One region of the Streptomyces sp. SD15 genome, then DNA from elsewhere that is predicted to be linked to it. Evidence: riboswitches for the same ligand, from Rfam matches in the RefSeq annotation. Region 1 holds a riboswitch; the other holds the start of a gene.

Evidence for each region. Region 1 has a riboswitch for cyclic di-AMP ahead of ACX28W_RS36780 (C40 family peptidase). Riboswitches for the same ligand answer to the same signal wherever they lie in the genome.
Region 2: linked by a shared signal. The riboswitch ahead of ACX28W_RS05070 (M23 family metallopeptidase) and the one ahead of ACX28W_RS36780 (C40 family peptidase) in region 1 are both predicted to bind cyclic di-AMP.

What each region holds. Positions count from the first base shown of each region.
Region 1 is NZ_JBTLMO010000057.1:28,711-34,198, reverse strand. Features, by position in the region: gene ACX28W_RS36785 (tellurite resistance/C4-dicarboxylate transporter family protein) at 264-1,283, opposite strand; gene ACX28W_RS36780 (C40 family peptidase) at 1,380-2,564, opposite strand; cyclic di-AMP (ydaO/yuaA leader) riboswitch at 2,573-2,744, opposite strand; gene pcrA (DNA helicase PcrA) at 3,089-5,488, shown strand, end outside.
Region 2 is NZ_JBTLMO010000004.1:20,133-25,620, forward strand. Features, by position in the region: gene ACX28W_RS05060 (PrsW family intramembrane metalloprotease) at 1-1,337, shown strand, start outside; gene ACX28W_RS05065 (aldo/keto reductase) at 1,369-2,313, opposite strand; gene ACX28W_RS05070 (M23 family metallopeptidase) at 2,430-3,473, opposite strand; cyclic di-AMP (ydaO/yuaA leader) riboswitch at 3,485-3,640, opposite strand; gene ACX28W_RS05075 (PP2C family protein-serine/threonine phosphatase) at 3,895-5,022, opposite strand.

The DNA of each region.
Region 1 (5,488 bases):
TGCCCAGGAAAGCGACGCGGGGTCCCCGCCCCGCCCGGGTCCACACCGGAGCGGAAAGCGTCCGGCGGGGCGGATACCGCAGCCTCCGAATCGCCGCAGCCGGCAGCGCCACAGGCGGCAGGTACCGCACACGATGAGCACCCGCACCGCACCCGGCGGCGACGGCCCACGGTCCACCGGCAGGCGTCCACACCCCGCCCGGCACGACGGACCGCTTCCCGGCATCCAGGAAAACCCAGGATCGCCCAGGGAACCTCAGCTCATCAGCGACGCTCCGGTTTCATGGACGTACTCATCCATCTCGAGGATCCGCCGCCTGCCGCGGACGCGACGGCTCCCGCCGCGATGGCCAGCCAGGCCGCGACCGCGATCCACAGCAGTACCTGCCCGGTCCCCCTGAGCCACGGGACGTCGGCGGCGGCCGCGACCGACAGGGCCGCTGCCGCAGTCATCCCCATCGGGAAGACCGTCGCCCAGCGCCGCACGTCGTAGCGCGGGCGCGGCCACCCCAGCTCCGCGAGGACCAGGACGCCGTACCAGCCGAGGGAGAGCACGGCCAGGGCGAGGGTCACGGCGCGCAGCACACCGCTGTCGTCGTCGTTCCACAGGTAGGCGTTCACATGGTGCGCGGCGATCAGCTTCGACCCGGCCAGCGCCGAGATGGCGAGCGCTCCGCCCGCGATCCAGTGGTCCCCGGTCCCCACGGCGATCTCCCGGAAGTCGAAGCAGAGCAGCGCCACCACATACAGCACGATCCCCAGCCAGAACAGCACCAGCGCCGTGTGCGCGAGCCAGTCCGCGTGTGTGACCGGGGCGAGCACCGCGCCCAGCACCGCGAGCCCCTGCGTGGCCACACACCCGAGGAACACGGCACCGGGCATACGGGGCCTGAAGCGCCGTACGACCAGGAAGAGCAGCCCCGGCCAGAGCACGGCCGAGAGGGCGAGCAGGGCCTCGGCCACTTCCTGCCGGCCCAGTGTGGTGAGCCGGGTGCCGAGCACGGTGGTCGCCGCGACCGCGGTGAGCGCACCCGGCGTGCCGGCCTCCGCCACCCACCGCACCCGCTCCCGCAGCAGCCGTACGACGAAGTCGGCGGCGAGCCCGAGCCAGGCGACGGCCGTCAGGACCAGCGCGATACGGGACAGGGTCTCGTGGCCGGTCTCATACAGCCCGACCGAGATGATGCCGGTGGCCATGACGGCGGCTCCGTCGCTCGGTGGACGCCGCGCCCACCAGGCGCGAAGTCGGGCCCACCGGGTGCGGGGCGGGGAGGTGGCTGGCATGGGCCTGATGCTAAGGAACTTTGGACCGGTTGCCCGCGGGGCACGCGCGCGTGGAGCTCGACGAGTCTCACGCGCGCGTGCCCCGCGGCCAAGGCGTTACGCCGGACGCACCACGCTGTGGATGATCGACTCGCCGGCGTAGAAGATCGACTCCTCGCGGACGTACGTACCCGGCTTGGGGGCGTGGATCATCATGCCGTTGCCGACGTAGAGGCCGACGTGGCTGATGTCGTCGTAGAAGAAGACGAGGTCACCGGGTTTGATGTCGGAGAGGGCGACCGTCGTGCCCGCCGTGACCTGGTCCCAGGTGGTGCGCGGGAGGGTGACGCCGGCGGCCTTCCAGGCGGCCTGGGTGAGACCGGAGCAGTCGTACGAGCCGGGCCCGGTCGCGCCCCAGACGTACGGCTTACCGATCTGGGCGCGGGCGAAGGCGATGGCCTTGTCGGCCTTGGCGGTGTACGAGGCGTCGGTGGCCGAGGTCCCGGAGGAGCTGGAGCTTCCCGTGGTCGCGGACGACGAGTCCGTCTCCTGCTGGGCCGCCGCCTCCTGGCGCGCCTTCTCCTCCGCCTCCGCGGCGGCCTGCTGCTGCGCCAGCTCCGCCGCCTTGCGATCGGCCTCTTCCTGCTTCTCCTTCTCGATCGCCGCGAGTCGCGCCTTCTCCTCGGCGGTCAGCTTCGAGAGCAGTTCGCGCGCCTCGGTGAGCTTGCGCTGCACCTCCGTCTTGGACGTCTGCAGCGCGTTCTCGGAGGTGGTGAGCGTCTGCAGGCTCTGGGAGGCCTCCGCGCGCTTCTTCGTGGTGTCGGCCTGCTCGGTGATGTAGTCGTCGACGGCCGCCTTCTGGCGGGTGGTGAGACGGCTCATCAACTGGGTCTGGTCGAAGTAGTCCTGCGGGTCGTCGGCCAGCAGAAGGGTCGCGGTGTCGGGGGTGGTGGCGCCGGTGCGGTACTGGGCCGCGGCGAACGAACCCAGCTCCTCACGTGCGGTGTTGAGACTCTCGGTGCGCTGGGCCACGTCGTCGAGGAGGGCGTCGACGCGCTTCCGCTGCTTGGCGGTCTTCTCCCTGGTCGCGTTGTACTTCTCGGTGGCCGTCTCGGCCTGGTGGTAGAGGTCGTTGACCTTCTTCTCGACCTCTTCGATGCTCGGCTTGGGCTCCGCCGAGGGCGCGGCGTTGGCCGTCTGGGAGAGCAGGGCCATGGAGGTGAGGGCCGCCGTGGCGAGGGCGGGAGTCCGTATGCCCGCTACCCGCGCGCCCCTGGAACTCCTCTTGTGTTGCGACGCCAAGAGAGGCGACTCCTTCCGTGATCCGCCTACCGAGTTAGCTGTCGGGTTCGGGCGGGTACTTCCGGAAGGTTTGCCCTACGGTCCTTGTCCCCCAGGACAGTTGGACCGATTCACCCCAAGGTCGGTTGGGTCCCCGGCTCCGACTGCCTTACGGCGCACCGGACTCGGCGGAGGCCGCACGGCCCGGCGACGTTCGCCGGTGAGTGTCGAGCGGCCTGCCCGGCACGCTAGCCAATGCGTGTGGCTTCTGTGAAGTTTGATGTGCGATATGCCCGATACATTTTCGTGACCTTATTCGGTGGCGTTGTTGTGCGCGGGAAATCCTGGGGGGATAACTGGTGGTTTTTCGCTTTCTGTCCATTCATTACTGGCGGATTGCCGACCGTAATGGAGCGATTCTGGAGGGTGATGGGGCGGCGACTGGGACGGCGACGGGGTGGTCTGCCCGTCCCGGGTCACGGAATCCGGTCGAGTTCGCGGGGTGGCGGCGGGGTGTCAGTGGGGCGGCCTAGACTCGGAGAGCGATGAGCAGCCTCTTTGATGACAGCTTCCTGGCGGACCTCAAGCCCTCGCGGGGCCATGAGGGAGAGCCCCCGCCGCCGCCCGAGGACGATCACGTACCGGAGCCGATTCCGGACGATCTGTTCGGCGGCAAGTTCGACGTGCCGCCGGACCGGGACGCGTACTACCGCGACGGCGCCCCGCGCCCCGCCGTGGACCCGGCCGCGCTCCTCGACGGGCTGAACGAGAACCAGCGAGCGGCCGTGGTGCACTCCGGCTCCCCGCTGCTCATCGTGGCCGGCGCCGGCTCCGGCAAGACCCGTGTGCTCACCCACCGGATCGCGCATCTGCTGGGCGAGCGCCATGTCCACCCCGGCCAGATCCTCGCGATCACCTTCACGAACAAGGCCGCGGGCGAGATGAAGGAGCGCGTCGAGCACCTCGTCGGCCCGCGCGCGAACGCGATGTGGGTGATGACCTTCCACAGCGCGTGTGTGCGGATCCTGCGCCGTGAGTCGAAGAGGCTCGGCTTCACCTCCTCCTTCTCGATCTACGACGCCGCCGACAGCAAGCGCCTGATGGCTCTGGTCTGCCGCGACCTGGACCTCGACCCGAAGCGCTTCCCGCCCAAGTCGTTCAGCGCCAAGATCTCGAACCTGAAGAACGAGCTGATCGACGAGGAGGACTTCGCCGCCCAGGCCACCGACGGCTTCGAGAAGACCCTCGCCCAGGCGTACGCGATGTACCAGTCGCGGCTGCGCGAGGCCAACGCGCTCGACTTCGACGACCTGATCATGACGACGGTCAACCTCCTGCGCGCCTTCCCGGATGTCGCCGAGCACTACCGCCGCCGCTTCCGCCACGTCCTGGTCGACGAGTACCAGGACACCAACCACGCGCAGTACGCGCTGGTCAGGGAGCTCGTCGGTCCGGCGACCGGCGACCGGCCCGAGGACGCGCCGCCGGCCGAGGGCGACCTCGAGCCCGCCGAGCTGTGCGTCGTGGGCGACGCCGACCAGTCGATCTACGCCTTCCGCGGCGCGACCATCCGCAACATCCTCCAGTTCGAGGAGGACTACCCGGACGCGACGACGATCCTCCTGGAGCAGAACTACCGCTCCACCCAGACGATCCTCAGCGCGGCCAACGCGGTCATCGAGCGCAATGAGTCACGCCGCCCCAAGAACCTGTGGACCAACGCGGGCGCCGGTTCCCACATCACCGGGTACGTCGCCGACACCGAGCACGACGAGGCGCAGTTCGTCGCCGACGAGATAGACCGTCTCACCGACGCGGGTGAGGCCAAGGCGGGCGACGTCGCCGTCTTCTACCGTACGAACGCCCAGTCCCGTGTTTTCGAAGAAGTCTTCATCCGCGTCGGCCTGCCCTACAAGGTCGTCGGCGGAGTCCGCTTCTACGAGCGCAAGGAGGTCCGGGACGTCCTCGCGTACCTCAGGGTCCTGTCCAACCCCGAGGACTCGGTCCCGCTTCGTCGCATTCTCAACGTGCCCAAGCGGGGCATCGGTGAGCGGGCGGAAGCGATGATCGACGCGCTCTCGCAGCGCGAGCGGATCAGCTTCCCGCAGGCGCTGCGCCGCGTCGACGAGGCGTACGGGATGGCGGCGCGCTCGACCAACGCGGTCAAGCGGTTCAACACGCTCATGGAGGACCTCCGTACGATCGTCGACTCCGGAGCGGGCCCGGCGACCGTCCTGGAGGCGGTCCTCGAGCGCACCGGCTATCTCGCCGAGCTGCAGGCCTCGACCGACCCGCAGGACGAGACACGCATCGAGAACCTCCAGGAACTCGCCGCCGTGGCCCTGGAATTCGAGCAGGAGACCGGCGAGGGTGAGGGCGGGGGCGAGGCGCAGGCATCGGGCGGACTCTCCGACTTCCTGGAGCGGGTCGCCCTCGTCGCCGACTCCGACCAGATCCCCGACGAGGAGGACGGCAACGGCGTCATCACTTTGATGACCCTGCACACCGCCAAGGGCCTCGAGTTCCCGGTCGTCTTCCTCACCGGCATGGAAGACGGCGTCTTCCCGCACATGCGCGCGCTGGGACAGGTCAAGGAGCTGGAGGAGGAGCGGCGCCTCGCGTACGTCGGCATCACGCGCGCGCGGGAGCGGCTGTACCTCACCCGGTCGGCCCTGCGCAGCGCGTGGGGCCAGCCCTCGTACAACCCGCCGTCCCGCTTCCTGGAGGAGATCCCGGACGCGCACCTGCAGTGGAAGCGCACGGGTGCGACAGCTCCGGTGTCGTCGGGTCCCGTCTCCGGCGTGGCGGCCTCGCTTTCGTCCTCGCGCTCGCGGTCCGCGGCGTCCGGTGCCTCCGGCTTCGCGACGCGCCGCGGGGTCTCCGAGAAGCCGGTGGTCTCACTGGCGGTCGGCGACCGGGTCACCCACGACCAGTTCGGCCTCGGC
Region 2 (5,488 bases), on a different contig from region 1:
CGTACCCCAGCGGTCCTGCCGGGGGTGCGGCCGACGGTCGGTCCGACGGTGCGCTGCGGCACGCGCACTGGTGGCAGCACAAGTGGGTGCGGTACGGCGCGCTGATCTCCCTGCTCGCGCTCTCCGGCCTCGTCATCCTGGCCCTGGTCCGCCAACAGACCGGCACCGAGGGCTTCCTGGTGGGGCTCGGCCTCGCCGTACTGCCCGTCCCGCTCCTCATCGCCGCGTTCCGCTGGCTGGACCGGGTCGAGCCCGGCCCCTGGCGGAACCTGCTCTTCGCGTTCGCCTGGGGGGCATGCGCGGCGGCGCTGATAGCGATCGTCGCGAACAGCTTCGCGACCCGGTGGATAGCGACCGCCACCGCCGACCCGTCCAGCGCCGACACGCTGGGCGCGACCGTCATAGCGCCGATCGTCGAGGAGTCCGCGAAGGCCGCGGCCGTCCTGCTGATCTTCCTCTTCCGCAGACGGGACTTCACCGGGATCGTCGACGGGGTCGTCATAGCCGGAGTCACGGCGACCGGCTTCGCCTTCACCGAGAACATCCTCTACCTCGGCAACGCCTTCGGCACCGACCAGCTCAGCGGCGACCGCGGACTGGCCTCCGTCACCGCCGCGACCTTCTTCGTCCGGGTCGTGATGTCACCCTTCGCGCACCCGCTGTTCACCGTGCTCACCGGCATCGGCTTCGGCATCGCGGCGCTGTCCGCCGACCGCCGGCGGCTGCGCCGGGGCCTGCTGCCCCTCGCCGGGCTGCTGCTCGCGATGGGCATGCACGCCGTCTGGAACGGCTCGTCGAACTTCGGGGAGTACGGGTTCTTCGCGGTGTACGGCGCGTTCATGGTGCCGGCGTTCGGGTTGCTCACCTTCCTCGTCATCTGGACGCGGCAGCGGGAGCTGAAGACCGTGCGGACCGAACTTCCGGCGTACACCGCCGCCGGGTGGCTGACCGCGCCCGAGCCGTACGCGCTCGGATCGATGCGGGCACGGCGACTCGCCCGCGAATACGCCGCCCGTCGCTTCGGCAAGCCCGCGGCGCGCTCGGTCGCCCAGTACGAGGCGTACGCGACCTCGCTCGCGTTTCTGCGGCACCGGGGGCGGCTCGGCCGGGCCGACGCCGACTTCGTCGTACGGGAGCGGGAATTGCTGCACGAGCTCTGGCGCCGCCGGGAGGTCGCCCGCCCCTCCCTCGCGTACGCGGCACGGGCGACGGCCCCGGTCGTGCCGGTACCGGTACCGCCCCCGTGGTCCGGGTACGGCTACGGCGGCAACCACGGCTACGGCCACCCGCCGGCGCCGTATCCCGCCTACAGCCCTTACAACCCGTATCAGTCGTAAGGGCCCGTACGCGGGATACGGTACGGCGGCCTCAGGCCGACGCCTCCGTCAGTTTCGCCAGCTCCGCGTCCGTGAGCACCAGGTCCGCCACCCCGAGCAGCGCCGGGAGCTGGTCGACCGTGCGGGCCGAGGCGATGGGGGCCGCGACCGTCGGCTGGGCCGCGAGCCAGGCCAGGGCGACCGTGGCAACGGGGACGTCGTGGGCCTGGGCGGCCTCGTCGAGGGCGGCCAGGACCCGGATGCCCCGCTCGGTCTCGAGGTGCTCGGCCGCGCCCTCGGCACGCGCCGAGTCGACCGTCGTACCCGGGCGGTACTTGCCGGTGAGGAAGCCGGACGCGAGGGCGTAGTACGGGACGGCGGCCAGGCCGGCCCGGGAGGCGATCTCCTGGAGCCGGCCCTCATAGGTGTCGCGCGAGACGAGGTTGTAGTGGGGCTGGAGGGCGACATAGCGCGCGAAGCCCTCGCGGTCGGAGAACTCCAGGGACTCCGAGAGCCGTTCGGGAGAGATGTTGGAGGCGGCGATCGCACGAACCTTGCCGGCCCGGACCAGCTCGTCGAGCGCGCCGATGATTTCCTCGACCGGGACCGAGGTGTCGTCGAAGTGGGTGTAGTAGAGGTCGATGTAGTCCGTGCCCAGGCGGCGCAGCGAGGCGTCGGCGGCGGCCTTGATGTTCGCCGGGGCCAGCCCCTTGTACTCGGGGTGGGCGCTGACCTTGGTGGCGAGGACGACGTCGGAGCGGTTGCCGCGGGCGGCGAACCACTGGCCGATGATCGTCTCCGACTCGCCGCCCGAGTTGCCGGGAACCCAGGCGGAGTAGGCGTCAGCGGTGTCCACGAAGTTGCCGCCCGCCGCGGCGTACGCGTCGAGGACGGCGAAGGACTGCGTCTCGTCGGCGGTCCAGCCGAAGACGTTGCCGCCGAGGGCGAGCGGGAAGACCTCGAGGTCGGAGGAGCCGAGCTTGCGAAGAGAAGTCATGCTCAACTTCAACATGCGTACCGGACGCGTATATTCCGCACGCAAGCCGGCCCCACCGGAGAGATCAGGACGGAAAGATCAGAGCCGAGAGATCAGAGCCGAGATCAAGGCTGAGATCAGGGGGTCAGGCCCTTGCTCCGCAGCCACGCCATCGGGTCGATCCCGGTGGAGCTGCCGCCGGTGTGGACCTCCAGGTGGAGGTGCGCCCCGGTGACGTTGCCGGTCGCGCCCACACGCCCGATGACGTCACCCGTGTTGACCTTCTGCCCGACGCTGACGCCGATCGAGGACTGGTGGGCGTACCACAGCTCCGTACCGTCGTCGAGGGTGAGGATCGTGCGGTAGCCGTACGAGCCGGACCAGCCCGCCTCGGTGATCGTGCCGCTGTGGATCGCCTTGATCGGCGTGCCCGTGGGCGCGGCGAAGTCGAGGCCGGTGTGGTAGCCGGAGGACCACAGGGAGCCGGCCTGGCCGAAGGTCGAGGTGAGGGTGTACGAGGAGGTGGGCAGCGCAAAGCTCTTGGCGAGCTCGGCGAGGCGCGCGGCCTCGGCCTGCTCCTTGGCCTCCTGCTCCGCCTTCTCCTTCGCGGCGGCGGCCTTGGCCTCGGCCGCCTCCTCCGCCTTGGCAGCCTGATCGGCGGCCTTCTTCGCGGCGGCGGCCTGGGCGGCGGCCTGGGCCGCCTTGTCGACCTGGTCCTGCTGCGACTCCGCCTGCTGGATGATGCGGGCACGCAGCGCCTCGCCCGCGTCCTTGCTGCCCTCCGAGGCGTCGGCGCTGGTCAGGCCGGCGCTGGTGAGCGGTGTGGCGGAGCCCTTGGGCGTGCTGGAGCCGCCGTCGTCGGATATCAGGGCCTTGGCCGAGTCGGTGACCGAGGACAGGTCGGGCAGCGAGATCGACACCGGCGGCTTGCCGGGCGCCGCGGTGGCCATGCCGCCCGCGCCGACGGCGGCTATGACGCCGACGCCCAGGACCGTGGAGCTGCGCGCGAGTCCGCCCCCGCGCTGCTTGGAGACGCGGTGCCGGCCGCGGACGGGACGGACGGAATCCTCGGTGGGATTCCACTCCTCCCAGGGGCCCTCGTCGTTGCCGTATGCGTAGCCAAAAGTCTGAGTGTCGTTCGGCGCGAACGAAGTGGGCTGGGCGGGCCGGTTGGACGCCACGTGGGCGTGCTCCTTTCCTTCCTTCTCGCCTACCGGGTTAGCTGACGGGTTCGGAGCAGGAAGGTCTCCTACGCGCGTCAACCGCGGTATCTCACCGCGAAAGACGCTCGATTCACCCCAAATTGGTGGTTCCCCGGTTCCCTTGCGGGATTCGGCGCGTGCGCACGGAGCCATCTCTTGTGACGGCTGGGACGACCGCGCTGCGTTATCGAACGTTAATAGACTCGGGCACCGGATTCCAAGCTGTTCGGACTGATCGTTAACAGCTTTTGGCCAGGACTTACGGGTGATGACCGGCGAAAATCGGGCGAGTTGACCACGCCTCACCGAAACACGTTTACTTGACGGCGTGTCAGTTGTTATGCGGAGGGGCGTCGACCGATCACCCCTCGTGACAACGATCAAGAACCGCGCGCAACAGTCACGGACGCCGTACCGCGAGCAGCGCCATGTCGTCGGTCAAGGCGCCGCCCGTATGCCGGCGGACCTCCTCGGCGAGCGTGGCCAGCAGCGCGTCCGGGCCGCCGAAGACCCGCCCGGCCAGACGCGCCGCCGGATCGTAGAAGTTCCCGTGCCGGTCGCGGGCCTCGGACAGGCCGTCCGTGTAGAAGAGGAGCATGGCCCCGCGTGGGAAATCCACCTCCTCCCCACGGTCCGGCCAGGTGCCCAACTCGCCCATGCCGAGCGGCAGTGCGGGGTCCTCGGCGGCGAGCTCGACCAGCGAACCGTCCTCGCGCAGGAGCAGCGGCGGCGGGTGGCCGCGGCTGACGGTCCGTACGACGCGGCCTCCGTGCGGGATCTCCGCGAGGACGGCCGTGGCGAACCCCTCGGAGATCTCGATGCTGTCGCGCCGGGTGGCCTCGCGCGCCAGCGCCCGCTCAAGGCGCCCCGCGATCGCCTCCAGCGTCGCCTCCTGCTCGGCGGCCTCCCGGAACGACCCGATGACCACCGCCACGGCGCCCACCGCGCCCATACCCTTCCCGCGTACGTCGCCCACCAGCAGCCGTACGCCGTGCGGGGAGTCCTGCACGGCGTACAGATCGCCGCCGATGAACGCGCCGGCCTGCGCGGCCTCGTACCGCGCCGCGACCTCGAGCCCGCCGATCCGCTCCTCGGGCTCCGGCAGCACGGCACGCTGGGCCGCCTCGGCGATCTCGCGGGCCGAGGCGAGCCGTTCGCCGCCGCGGCGTACAAGGTTGTTGATGAGCACGGCCAGCACGGAGACCGTCGCCACCGTGAACGTCTCGGTGATCGCGTCCACGGTGAAGGCGAGGCCGAACCGGAGGTGGATCGCGAGCACCACGACGACCGCCGCGGCGCCGGTCAGCACCGTGCCGCGCAGCGAGAACAGCGGCGCGGCCACGAGCGGTGCGGCCGTGAAGAGGGGGCCCGCGGTGTACGCCGTCGGCGTGAGGTACTCGTAGAACGCCCCGGCGACGACGAGCAGCGCGGGCAGCGCCCGGACGAAGGCCCGCACGTACGAGATTTTCCGCCGCTTCCCCTCGGTGGGGCACGGAGTCGGCTCGCCCTGCGGCCTCGGATCGGACACGGAGTGCCTGGGCACCTTCCGGCCCGCCCGGTCGTCGGACCCTCCAGCCCGCTGCGCACCTCCTCGCTGCCCCACCCGTCCAGGTTTCCCGGAGCGGGGGCGGGGGGCGAGCGGGGTGGGCCGACCGAGGGATGCGTGACAGCGGGAAGTCCCCGCACCCGACCCTCCGCGGCGACCGCCCCGCAGCGCGCCGCGTCCCGCAGGATCACCTGCTGCGGGCGCCCGTGACGATCAGCGGCTCGCACCCCAGCCGGTCCGCGCGCATCCCTCCCGCCAGGAGCATCCTCCCGCCACGAGAGATTCCGTACGCGAAGCACCAGCCGGACCGCCCGGACGGCGAGCCCCGGGGAAGGGACCGTGGTGGTACCCGGCCGGGGCGATGACGGTCCCGTCCCGCGGCGCTAGGCCGGGGCCGCCGTGGCAGGCCCCGAGGGACAGCGCGCCCACGGCGAGCAACAAGGCGGGC